One region of the Flavobacterium sp. TR2 genome, then DNA from elsewhere that is predicted to be linked to it. Evidence: riboswitches for the same ligand, from Rfam matches in the RefSeq annotation. Region 1 holds a riboswitch; the other holds the start of a gene.
What was found. Region 1 has a riboswitch for cobalamin ahead of N4T20_RS14095 (TonB-dependent receptor). Riboswitches for the same ligand answer to the same signal wherever they lie in the genome.
Positions count from the first base shown of each region.

Region 2: it holds a riboswitch for cobalamin, as region 1 does, so the genes downstream of both, N4T20_RS00485 (TonB-dependent siderophore receptor) here and N4T20_RS14095 (TonB-dependent receptor) in region 1, are expected to answer to the same signal.

Region 1 covers NZ_CP104307.1:3,191,200-3,197,679, forward strand. The annotation lists gene N4T20_RS14085 (M4 family metallopeptidase) at 1-3,040, shown strand, start outside; gene N4T20_RS14090 (porin family protein) at 3,106-3,753, shown strand; cobalamin riboswitch at 3,906-4,110, shown strand; gene N4T20_RS14095 (TonB-dependent receptor) at 4,220-6,268, shown strand; gene N4T20_RS14100 (DUF5074 domain-containing protein) at 6,265-6,480, shown strand, end outside.
Region 2 covers NZ_CP104307.1:93,581-100,060, forward strand. The annotation lists gene tnpA (IS200/IS605 family transposase) at 1-244, shown strand, start outside; gene N4T20_RS00475 (adenosylcobinamide-GDP ribazoletransferase) at 873-1,658, shown strand; gene cobC (alpha-ribazole phosphatase) at 1,643-2,176, shown strand; cobalamin riboswitch at 2,242-2,448, shown strand; gene N4T20_RS00485 (TonB-dependent siderophore receptor) at 2,475-4,328, shown strand; gene N4T20_RS00490 (YncE family protein) at 4,332-5,360, shown strand; gene N4T20_RS00495 (S41 family peptidase) at 5,439-6,480, opposite strand, start outside.

The sequences.
Region 1 (6,480 bases):
AAATGAGCTTGCTGGCAAAAAAGCGGCAATTCGTTTTCGTGTAAAATCGGATGATTATTATGACGGATTTTTAGGAGGTTTTATAGACAATATTTTAGTAAGCGATGCTCCTTATGACTTAGAAGTTCTTTCGGCAAAATTAGATGCTGGTAAATGTGAGGTCAATAAAAACAATGTTACCATTAGCGCAAAAATCACAAATAATTTTGCAACAAGCAATCAGGTAGTCAATGTTACCACTAAAGTTCTTGATGCCGCAAAAAAAGAGGTTTTCTCAAAAATAGAAAAAACGACTTTAAACTTTACAAGATTTAAAGATACCATAACCTATTCAGTTCCAAATGTTAGTTTAGAAAGTGTTGGAGAGCATACCATTACGGTGACTGTTTTTCCTGAAGACATGGCAAAAGATGTTAAACAAGCAAATAATGCCGTAACGCTTACTTATGACAACTGGAATAATGAAGACATGAAAGTTTCTGTTCTTCCTTATAAGATGGATTTTGAAGATGCTTCTAAATACAAAGGATGGAGAACAGCTGAGAACAAAGGTTCTGCGGGCTGGAAACACGGATTGCGTCCAGATTTGGGCTCGCCAGGATGGTTTATTGCAGATCATACCAAATTTATGGCAAGCAATGACGACAAATGCAATTGCGATGCGTCAAATGATATGCTGGTTTCTCCAGTATTTGATTTGACAAACTACAAAACGGCACACTTAACTTTTGATGGTTTTGGAGATTCTCAACAGCTTTCTGACGGATATGTAAAAGTAAGTACAGACGGTGGAGAAACATGGAAAGAAGTGTTTAAAATGCCTTATTATGGCAGCTGGTGGGAATATGGAGTTGATTTGACCGAATATGCAGGAAAATCTTGTGTTATGATCGCATTTCAGCACAATGATAATGGATATTTTGCAAACGGTTTTGCAGTAGATAATATTGAAATTAAAGAGACGAAATCGAATGTAAGATTATCAAACCTGAGTGTTGCAGAAAATGTAAACGAAGATTCGGCTTCGCATGAATTTGTGGTAAGCGCCAGAAATTCTGCATACAAACCGATAAATAAAGTTACAATTGAATACCAGATTTCTCAAAATGGAACTCCTGTTGGTGCTCCAATTGCTTTAGAGAGAAACGATGAAGTATTAGTGGGTCAGACGATTACCTATACAATTGACAATTTGCCGAAATTGCCAGCAGGAAATTATGAAATTGCAATTAAAGCTTTTACAGCCGATGAACCAAAAGATCAGGCAAAGGCAATAACAGGTGTTTTTCAAGTTGTTGCAAAAGCGCCTGAATTAAATCTGGAAAGTTTTTCAGATGTAACAGCTGGATCATTATTAGGAGCAAAAGGATTTGTCTCAAGTCTAAGTGACGATAATTATCCTTGGAGAATTGTAACAACTCCAGATAATGCGAACTTAACAGTTCCTAAAAAAGATCATACAGGCGATACATCTGCGAAAATGCTGTATAGCCAATTAGAAAATTTATCTTATTATGGAGAATTGATTTCGCCAATGTACAAATTGTCTGAAAACGCTTCTGCTGTAGAGTTTTATTATGCAATGCAGAGCAATGTAAATGATATTTTGCTTGTAGATATTAAAGCTGCTGGAGGCGAGTGGACAGAACTTTGGAGAAGAAACAAAGAAGGCAGCTACATAGATACAGAATGGAAGAGAGCAGCATTGAATATCAGTAAATATAGAGGAAAGCTGGTAATGTTCCGTTTTAGACACGCAAAAGCTGCCGGATATTCTTATATGGTTTTAGACGATTTAAAAATCTTTAATGATGCCGTTACAGATGTTGCCATGCAGGTTTTATCTCCAAAAGATATTTGCGGCAGTCAGGAATATAAAGTGAAACTGACGAATGAAGGCCAGAATGCGATCAAAGAAAATTCAATTCAGGTGCAAGTGCAGTATATGAATACCTCTGAGACTATTTCTGAGACTGTTGAAGCTGGAATTCCGGTTGGCGAAAGTATTGAATATACCTTCAAAAAACAGCCGAAATTAGACGGAATGGGCGATTCGCATATCTTCAATTTCACAGCCAAAGTAGAAGGTGATATTATTGACCAAAACAATATCATTGAAAACTATAACTATCAAGGAGTTTCAGGTGATTTTAAATTATTTGACAATGCGTCAATTCATGGTTATGCTGGAAAAAGCGTCTACATCAATGCTGAATCTAACTTATTGACGAAAGAATTAGACGCAGTTTCATACAAATGGAATACGGGAGAAGCAACAAACGCTATTGAAGTGACCAAACCTGGAGATTATATCGTAACCGCAGTGCTCGAAAACGGATGTACTCTGACAGAAAAAGTGACTGTAACATTTGACGCTTTCGAGTCTAACCTGCCAAACGGCGATGTTTGCGGACCAGAAGTAGTTTTAAATCCAGGAAATTATGCTGCTTACGAATGGTTTGACGGTTCAACAGATCCTACTTTCACTACAACAGAAAGCGGTGAGTATTATGTAACTGTTTACAACGAACACGGATTAGGTAAAATTTTCACAGCAACTATTAATGTTCTTGAAAACATCGTTCCTGAAATTCAAGCATTAGGAGGCAATAAAATAACAGCTTCTGCTGATGCTGCAGGTTATCAGTGGTATTTAAACGGAAGAGTTATTCCTAATGCTACCGAAAAAACAGTTGCAACAATTTGGGAAGGAAGCTACAGCCTTCAGACAACAAATGCGCATGGCTGCACAAGTATGTCTGCTCCAATTGATTCTAAAGGTCTCCTTATCGGAAAACTGACGAATTCTTTCAGAGTATTTCCAAATCCTGCTGTCGACAATGTAAACATCTTTTTGGCTGAAAAAGCTGAGGGCGAAGCTCAAATGAAAATTTACTCAATGGAGGGCAGCGCAGTTTGGAGTAAAACCTATACAGCGGTTCCGTCAAGTGTAAATGTAAGCCAGCTGACTACAGGAGTCTACATTTTAGACTGTACAGTTCAAGGTAAAAAGTATACAGCTAAGATTATCAAAAAGTAACAAAATTACAGATAGAAACGGCAGTTCTCGCGTAGAACTGCCCTTCTTAAAAACAAATCAATACAATGAAAAAATCAAAGCTAATAATCTGTGCATTGCTAATGTGTGCAGGTGCAATGGCCCAAACCGAAAAGGTTAAACTGGGAGTAAAAGCAGGTTTAAATATCTCAAGCCTAACATTTGATGAAAATGAATTGAAGTCATCTGATAAAACAGGATTTGCAGCAGGTCTGATGGCAGAAATTCCTGTAGCAAAAAACTTCTCGGTGCAGCCAGAATTATTGTACAGCCAGCAGGGAATGAAAATCTCGTATTCGGATCCAGACGTTCAGAATTCGCATTATAAAAGCACCATCAAATTAAATTATTTGAATATTCCTGTAATGCTGAAATACTATGTAGTAAAAGGACTTAGCGTTCAGGCAGGACCTCAGGTTGGAATTTTATTAAAAGCAAACAATGAATATCAGGACAACTTTTTAGGCTATGATAATCGCGAAAATTTAGATTTAAAAGATTACGCCAATGGAGTAGATGCATCTGTAAATTTTGGCTTAGGCTATCAGTTTAAAGACAAGTTTTATGCCGATGTAAGATATAATGCTTCTTATACAAATGTGTTTAAAGATGTAACGGCAAACACAAATTACATTATCAACAGTGATATGAAGAATAAAGTTTTTCAAATAACAATCGGTTATTTTTTTAAATAGAGTTAGTAACCTTCATAACTGTTTAAAACCACTCTTTTCTAGGAGTGGTTTTTTGTTTTTAGAATAATTAATAAGTCCTAAATAATTGCAATGGATAGGTCTTATTTTCCAAAAAAACAGATTCTAATTTGCAGACACCATACCTGCGTCATATATTTGCGCCTGATTTTGGTCTGTTTTTTCAATTCAGAAAAAGCAGTTAAAAGGGAATCAGGTGTAAATCCTGAACAGACCCGCTACTGTAAGTTCTACACAAAGTCTTTAAACATTACTAATGCCATTGTTCCGTTTTTGGAGTGAGAAGGCCGTTTAAAGATAGAATAAGTCAGGAGACCTGCCACGATCACATAGTTTAAGACTTTCGTGGTATGAAGTTGATGACAAGATAATAACCTGCTATTGCGTAGTGGGATTACTACTGTTGTATAATTACTGCATCACACAAAGTTTATTTAATTAAATCGTGATGTATAATTGTAGAAAAACGCTTTTAGCCGCTTTTATTGTATTGATTCCTTTTTTGCTTCATTCTCAAGCAGTGACCGATAGTTCGCGGGTTTTAAAAGAAGTCGTTTTAAAAGGAAAACTCTATCAGGAAGTCATTCCCGTACAAAGCCTTTCGGGAGTTCTGCTCGAAAAACTTGCCAGTCATAACGTGGCCGATGCGCTTCGCTATTTTGCAGGAACGCAAATTAAAGATTATGGCGGAGTTGGCGGACTCAAAACAGTTGATGTTCGAAACATGGGAACACATCATGTTGGTGTTTTTTATGACGGAATTCAGCTTGGAAATGCCCAAAACGGTGTAACCGATTTAGGCAAATATTCGCTCGACGATATGGAATCGCTTACCATGTATAATGGCCAGAAAAGCGAAATTTTTCAGTCTGCTAAAGACTTTGCATCAGCTTCAGCAATTTATTTACGAACCAAACGCCCTGTTTTTGCAGGCAATAAAAAAACAAATCTGCTGGTTCGGTACAAAACAATGTCCATCAATTATCATGATCCTTCTTTCAGATGGGAACAAAAGCTGAGCGACAAAGTCAGCATGAGTGTAAGTTCTGAGTACATCAAATCAAACGGGCAGTATAAATTTAGATACAAAAGAAAAAATCTAGACGGAAGCATTGCCTACGACACCACAGCAACACGTTGGAACAGCGATATAGAAGCTTTTCGATTTGAATCGGGCGTTTTTGGCAAAATCAACAAAGGAACTTGGGACGCAAAAATCTATTATTATGATTCTGAAAGAGGTGCTCCCGGAGCAATTGTAGAAAACAAGTTTAAAGATGGTTTTAGACAATTCGACAAGAATTTTTTTGGACAATCTTCTCTAACGAAAGAGGTTTCAGAAAAATATAAATTGCAGCTAAAAGGAAAGTTCGCCTACGATTACACGCATTACATTGCACGAGATACCACCAATGTTTTGGGCGAAACCGTGACTGAAGGCGCACAATCTGATGACAGCTATTATCAGCAGGAAACCTATTTCTCGGCCGTCAATATGTACAGCATTTTGCCCACTTGGGATGTTTCGCTCTCAACCGATTTTCAGTACAATAAATTAAATGCGACAAGAAGAGGCATCCAGACACAATTTTCTTTTCCGCAGCGTTATACAGCGCTTGTTTCTCTGGCAACTTCCTATCGATATGAAGGCTTTAAAGTTTTAGGAAATGTACTCGCAACCCGCGTCATCGAAGAGGTAAAGTATAACGCCAAAGCTCCCAATAAAACTGAATTTACTCCTGCTATATTTTTGGGTTACACGCCATTTAAAAAATACGATTTCAATTTAAGAGCATTTGCCAAACGCATTTTCAGAATGCCGACTTTCAATGATTTGTATTACACCATGATTGGTTCAAGCACTTTGAAGCCAGAATATATGAATCAGTACGATGTTGGCTTTACCTATAATTTTCGCGTAAAGGAAAGTTTTTTTGATGCATTTTCTTTTCAGGCAGATGCCTATTATACCAGCACAAAAGACAAAATTGTAGCCGCCCCAACAGGAAATTTATTCCGTTGGATGATGACCAATATCGGACAGGTAAAAGGAAAAGGAATCGAAACGGTTTTGAATATGGCAGCTCACATTCAGAAAGTAAATCTAACCGCAAACCTAACGTATACGTATTCGCAAAGTCAGGACTTTACAAAGGTTGTAGGATTGGAAATGTCGTCTTACGGAGATCAGATTCCGTATACGCCTTGGCATAGCGGTTCGGGAATTTTAAACGCCAATTACGAATCTTGGAACTTCAATTACAGCTTTATTTACGTTGGAAAACGCTACAATGGTAACGTCAATAATATCAAAGTCAATGAAGTCCAGCCATGGTATACGCACGATTTGGCAATTCAGAAATCTTTTGCATTCAAAAATTACAAATTGAACGGAACAGTTGAAGTCAACAACGCTTTTAACCAGCAGTATGAAGTAATCTACAATTATCCGATGCCGGGACGAACATTCAAATTTATAATCAGTTTTGAGTTATGAAAAAGATATTTTTAAAAATAATATTTGGTTTTAGCATAGCTATTTCTTTGGTTTCCTGCCGTGAAGACGAAACGATATTTCTTTCTCAAGATACCGCTGTTGCCGCACCCAGAAGCGACGGCAATATTGAAGGTTTTTATCTTCTGAATGAAGGCAATATGGGAATGAATCGCGCGAGTCTGGACGTTTTCAATTACAGAACAGGAAATTAT
Region 2 (6,480 bases), 2.0 Mb from region 1:
ATTAGGGAATGATCAAAATATTCAAAAAACAATACAGCTTTTAAAAGGAGAATCTTCATATTGGATTAATAAAAATCAATTAACAAAAAATAAATTCGAATGGCAGGATGAATATTTTGCCGTTTCAGTTTCAGAATCTATAGTAGATAAAGTTCGAGATTATATTAAAAATCAAGAAGAACATCACAAAAAGAAAACATTTCAAGAAGAGTATGAAGAATTTATGATCAAATTTAAGTTCTAACATTCTTAAAAAAAATTTGGCTAAAGCCTTTCTAAAACTCCATAAATAAACCAACATCTAAAGATGTTGGCAATTCATCAAAAAAATATTTTTTCTAAAATTTCACTTTTGAATTACCTCCAGATTTATCTGGAGGTTATAAATTTGCCTCAAAGAGGGCTTTAGCCAAATAATCATAATCCAACTGAATATGATCTATTTACAATCAAATTTAAGTTCAAAACACTGTTAAAAAAAAAGAAAATCGGCTAAAGCCTTTCTAAATCTCCATAAATAAACCAACATCTAAAGATGTTGGCAATTCATCAAAAAACATTTTTTTAATTTTAATTTTGAATTGCCTCCAGATTTATCTGGAGGTTATAAATTTGCCTCAAAGAGGGCTTTAGCCAAATAATCATAATCCAACTGAATATGATCTATTTACAATCAAATTTAAGTTCAAAACACTATTAAAAAAATTTAGCTAAAGCCTTTCTGAATCTCCATAAATAAACCAACATCTAAAGATGTTGGAAATTCATCAAAAAAACATTTTTTTTAATTTTACTTTTGAATTGCCTCCAGATTTATCTGGAGGTTATAAATTTGCTCCTAAAGAAGGCTTTAGCCAAATAATCATAATCAAATGAAAAAAGAACTTCACATTTTCTTCACCTGTCTAATGTTTTACACTAGAATTCCATGCCCCAAAAACATTACACATCATCCAGATTATTTAAACAAAGCAACGAGATATTTTCCTTTTATTGGATGGATTGTTGGGAGTATTTCATTTCTGGCTTTTTATTTTTTCTCATTTTTTCTATCTGCTGAAATTGCTGTAATACTGGCAATCATTACTTCTATTTTAACAACAGGAGCCTTTCATGAAGACGGCTTTGCGGATGTCTGCGATGGTTTTGGCGGAGGCTGGACCAAAGAAAAAATCTTAATGATTATGAAAGACAGTGCCATTGGTGCTTATGGAGCAATTGGATTGGTTTTGCTTTTTTTATTGAAGTTCAAACTGCTTTCAGAATCTGTTTTACTTTTTGAAAAAGATTATTTTTTCATTTTCTTATTGTTTATATCTGCACATTCTCTGAGCCGTTTAGGAGCAATCAGCATTATTTTCACACATGAATATTCTCGTGATGATGCTTCCAGTAAAAGCAAACCGATTGCAAAACAATATACTTGGAAAGAAGTTTTTGGTTCTTTCTTTTTTGGTTTATTTCCGCTGATTGTATTTTCTTATTTCGATTTGAAATTTCTTTTAATACTAATTCCCGTTTTTGCAGCACGATATTTTTTAGCCCGATATTTTCAAAAATGGATTGACGGCTACACTGGAGATTGCCTTGGAGCAACACAGCAGGTTTGTGAAGTGGTATTTTACTTAAGCATTTTATTTTTATGGAAATTTATCTAGTTCGCCATACCGAAACAGTCTGCGAAAAAGGAATTTGTTACGGACAATCAGATGTTGATATTATAACTCCGTTTGATGAAATTTTTGATGGCATTATTTCTAAACTTCCCTCAGAAGCACTTATTTTCTCGAGTCCCTTACAGCGCTGTGTTATTTTAGCAAAACACATTCAAAAAAATATAGAAGCCATTTCTTATCAGGAAGACGAGCGCTTACAAGAAATGAATTTTGGCGATTGGGAATTGAAAAGCTGGAACGAAATTCCGCCTGAAGAACTCAATCCTTGGATGGAAGATTTTGTCAATATCAAAGTTTCAAACGGAGAATCTTTTGTCGAACTGCATGAAAGAGTAGGTCACTTTTTATCTGATAAAATTTCAAAAATAAAGCAGCCGATTATTATTGTGGCTCATGCCGGAATCATCAGAAGCATTCTGTGCCATCAAAGTTCACTGCCTTTAAAGGATGCCTTCAACAATAAAGTTGATTTCGGAGAAGTTATAAAAATCGATTTTTAATGCAAATAATTTATAATTTTTCATGAAACGCAAAACAAATTTGAATAATCAATATTTTTAACTTTATCTTTGCAGCAAATTAAGGTTGTGTTTTTAATTTAAAAATACATTAAAAGGGAATCAAGTAAATTCTTGAGCTGTACCCGCAACTGTAAGCTAAGTTCTAAAAAGAATGCTTGCTGTTAACTACAAACCACTGTCGTGCACCGCGCGATGGGAAGGTAAACAGCAAGACGCGAGCCAGGAGACCTGCCTTTGTAACAATTATCGACCTCTCGGGAAAAAGAGTGAAGAAATTATGACTTTAAAACGACTTTTTGCTTTTTGTTTATTTGTAATGTGCCAGATTATTTCGGCGCAGAGCGATTCTATTACCAGTTTGAAAGAGGTATTGGTTTCAGACAAAAACTTAAAAAAATATTCAGTTTCACAGTCTGTTTTAAAATTAAATGATTCTGTTGTCAATAAAAACGAAGCTCTTCTAACCGATCTTCTAAACTTTAATTCTACAATATATTTTAAAGAATATGGTCGCGGAATGCTTTCTACAGTTTCTTTTAGAGGCACTACTTCTTCTCAAACAGCCGTAATCTGGAACGGAATCAATATTAATTCACAAATGAATGGAAGCACCGATTTTAATACCATTTCGGGCGCAGATTACAACTCAATAAGTGTAAAAGCAGGCGGCGGAAGCGTCATTTACGGAAGCGGAGCAGTTGGAGGAACTGTGCATTTAAACAACGATTTGTTATTCTTTAATCGATTTGAGAATAATTTAAGACTAGATTACGGAAGCTTTAATACGATTGGAATTAATTATAAAACTTCTATTTCTAACAAAAAATGGAGTGCTCAAATCGGATTGTCAAAAAACAGTTCGACAAACGATTATAAATATTTAAATCGATATACTTGGAGAGGCGAACAGAGGTGGAATCAGAACGGGCAATACGATATTGTTACTTTGAGCGCTAATGCCGGTTACAAATTCAACAAAAATCATATTTTAAAACTTTACAGCCAGACTTCAAACACCGACCGCAATACTTCTTTGGTTACAGAATCTGAAACGAAAAGCAAATACATAAATGGGTTTAACAGAAACTTATTGGAATACGATGGAAGTTTCGGAAAAGTGAAAACCAACTTCAAAACTGCTTACATTTTTGAAAACTATCAATATTTTGCTGATAACTCTTTAAAATTTTACACGTACGGAAAAACCGAAAACTTAATTACAAAGTTAGATGTTGATTATCATTTATTTAAAGAAACACATCTTAACGGAATTGTAGATTACAGCAGAACAAATGGTTACGGAACAAGCTTTGGCAGTCATATTCGCGAAATAAGTTCTGCTTCTTTGTTGGTTACGCAAGATTTTGGCGCTAATTGGAAAAATGAATTCGGAGTTAGAAAAGAAATTACAGATAATTACAAATCGCCCGTTTTATTCAATTTAGGATCTTCTTATAAATTTAACGATTGGTACAATCTAAAACTGAATGTTTCTAGAAATTTTAGAATTCCAACTTACAACGATTTGTATTGGGACGAAGGAGGAAACCCAAATTTAAAACCCGAAAGTTCTTATCAGGGCGAAATTGGCAACGTTTTTACATTCAAAAATTGGTCTTGGACGCAGAATTTTTATTATATGAAAATTACAGATATGCTGCAATGGGTTCCAGGCGCAAACGGCATTTGGACTCCACAAAATCAAGACAAAGTAAATAGTTATGGTACAGAAACCATGTTAGGCTGGAAAAAAAGTTATGGCAAAAACAATTTTGCTTTAAATGCCACTTATGCCTATACCGTTTCGCAGGATGAAAAAACGAAAAATCAGATTTTCTTTGTTCCATTTAATAAAGCAACAGGAGCTGTTTCGTATTCTCGAAATAAAATAAATGCTTATTATCAAATTCTTTATAACGGTTTTGTTTACACGAGAGCCGATAACAATCCTGATGAAATCATTAATGATTATACCGTTTCAAACATCGGAATCGATTATGATCTTAAGTTTTTAGATTCTTTCAAAGTAGGCTTTCAAGTTTTAAACCTTTTCAATAAGGATTACGAAAGTCTAGAAAACAGACCAATGCCTGGTCGTAATTTCAATATGTATTTAACCTTAAAATTTTAATATATGAAGTTCAGTAAATTACTTTTAATAGCGTTAAGCATCTCGTTATTTGCTTCTTGTTCAAGTGATGACAACGATGGCCCGAAAGGTGCTTACGACAATGGTTTTTTTATTTTAAATGAAGGAAGCACAGATGCTGGAACAGTATCATTTTCCAGCAATGATTTTAGCATTTTTACAAAAGACGCCTATAAAACAGAAAATGGTTCTGACGTGCTTGGAAGATTTGCTCAAAACATATTTTTTAGCGGAGATAGAGCGTACATAATCGCTGGTGGATCAAACGTAATAAATATTGTAAACCGTTATTCTTTTAAGTTAATCGCTAAAGTTGACAGCGGATTGGCTAACCCAAGATATGGTGTTGTAAAAGACGGAAAAGCGTATGTGACAAATGCAAATTCTTATGATTCTGTTACAGACGATTATATAGCTGTAATCAATTTGGCGACAAATCTTGTTGAATCAAAAATTGCATTAAACACCACTGGAAATAGAATTGTGGAAGAAAGCGGAAAATTATACATTACAGATCCTATGGGCAGCGACAAGCTTTCAATTTACAATATCAACACAAAGACTTTAGAAAATCCAATAACAATTGGTTCTGGTTCAGATTCTATTGAAGAAGAAAATGGAACTCTTTTTATCTTACGCCCATCTTATACGGAAAGCAGCCAAATTATAAAAGTAAAAATCGCTGACAAATCAGTTTCTAAAATCGAAATTCCACAATCTCAAGGAGTAGCTGGATATTTGGATATAGAAGACAACAAAGTATTTTACACCGTAGGAAATGCTGTATATTCTATCAGCCCATCTGCTACAACAGCTGCTGCTAGTCCAATTTTTGAAGCTTCTTCAAACATAGGCTATTTATATGGATTTGCAGTAAATGACAACCGTATTTTCCTTTCAGACGGCGGAAACTTTAAAACAGACAGCAAAGCATACATTTATAACTTGAGCGGAAGCTTATTAAAAGAATTAACTGTCGGTGTAGGTCCAAACGGATTCTACTTTAACGATTAATTTTATCCTTAGAATTAGTTTTTGTTTTTTTTATGGAAAAGGCTTTCAGAGATGAAAGCCTTTTCTATTTATTAGATTTTATTTTTTTGGAGCATTCTGAAAATACATTCCGTGTCTTAATCCGTTTATGATTTTCGAATCTGTTAAATACGGATGTTCTGGTTCAGAATCATTAAGAATTCTTTTCGCAGTAGATCCTGTAATTTTTGAAATAGCCAGATTAAGCAAAGGCTCAGATGTTTCTCCTAAAACACCATAAGTATCCAAATACTCTCTTTGCACATAAGTAGGCTGCAAACCTTGTGCATAGTCTCCGAAACCAGCAGAATTTGATATTTTAAAAACCAAAGGCTGCATAGCATATTTATGATTTGGATTGATTCCTTTTTTTGTAAATAATGTCTCCGAATCATAAATTGTATACGATCCAACATTTTTACCTGTTGTAGTCTCTCCAATTTGAACCACATTAATATACGGCTTTAATCCGTTAATGACTAACTCGCTCGCAGATGCTGTACTTGCAGTTGTAATAATATAGACTGTGCTTAAATTTAAGCTGTTTAGCGCTTTGCCATCAATATTATTCACAAACCTGTAATTCAAACTTTCTAAATCGTCAGCAGTCATATCTTTCATCCATTTCGCATTAAACTGAGTTTTGGCAAAAACCTGATTGTCAAATTGCCCTGTTATCATACTAGAAAGCCTGATTGCTGAAGTTACCGCTCCTCCTCCATTGTATCGAAGATCTAAAACCAAGTCTGTAATTCCTTGTGTTTTTAATTCTCCAAATGCTTGATTTAATTTATCGTCATAACCCGAATAAAAACCATTATACATTAAATAGCCAATTTTACGCCCTCCAGAAGTAATGACTTTATTAATGAAAATAGGATTTTCTTCTAAAACCGTTTTAGTCAAATCAACCGACCTTCCGTTCAAAACATAACTGCTTCCATTATAATCTGCTAAGTTTAGCGTATAACTGTCCTTATTGAACAATAAATCTTGGTAGTTTGAAACCGTAAGTTTTGTTCCATTTACACTCGTAAACAAATCGCCTCGCTTAATTGCTTTTGTAGACGCATCTGAATTGGGTATAATATATCGTACAAAA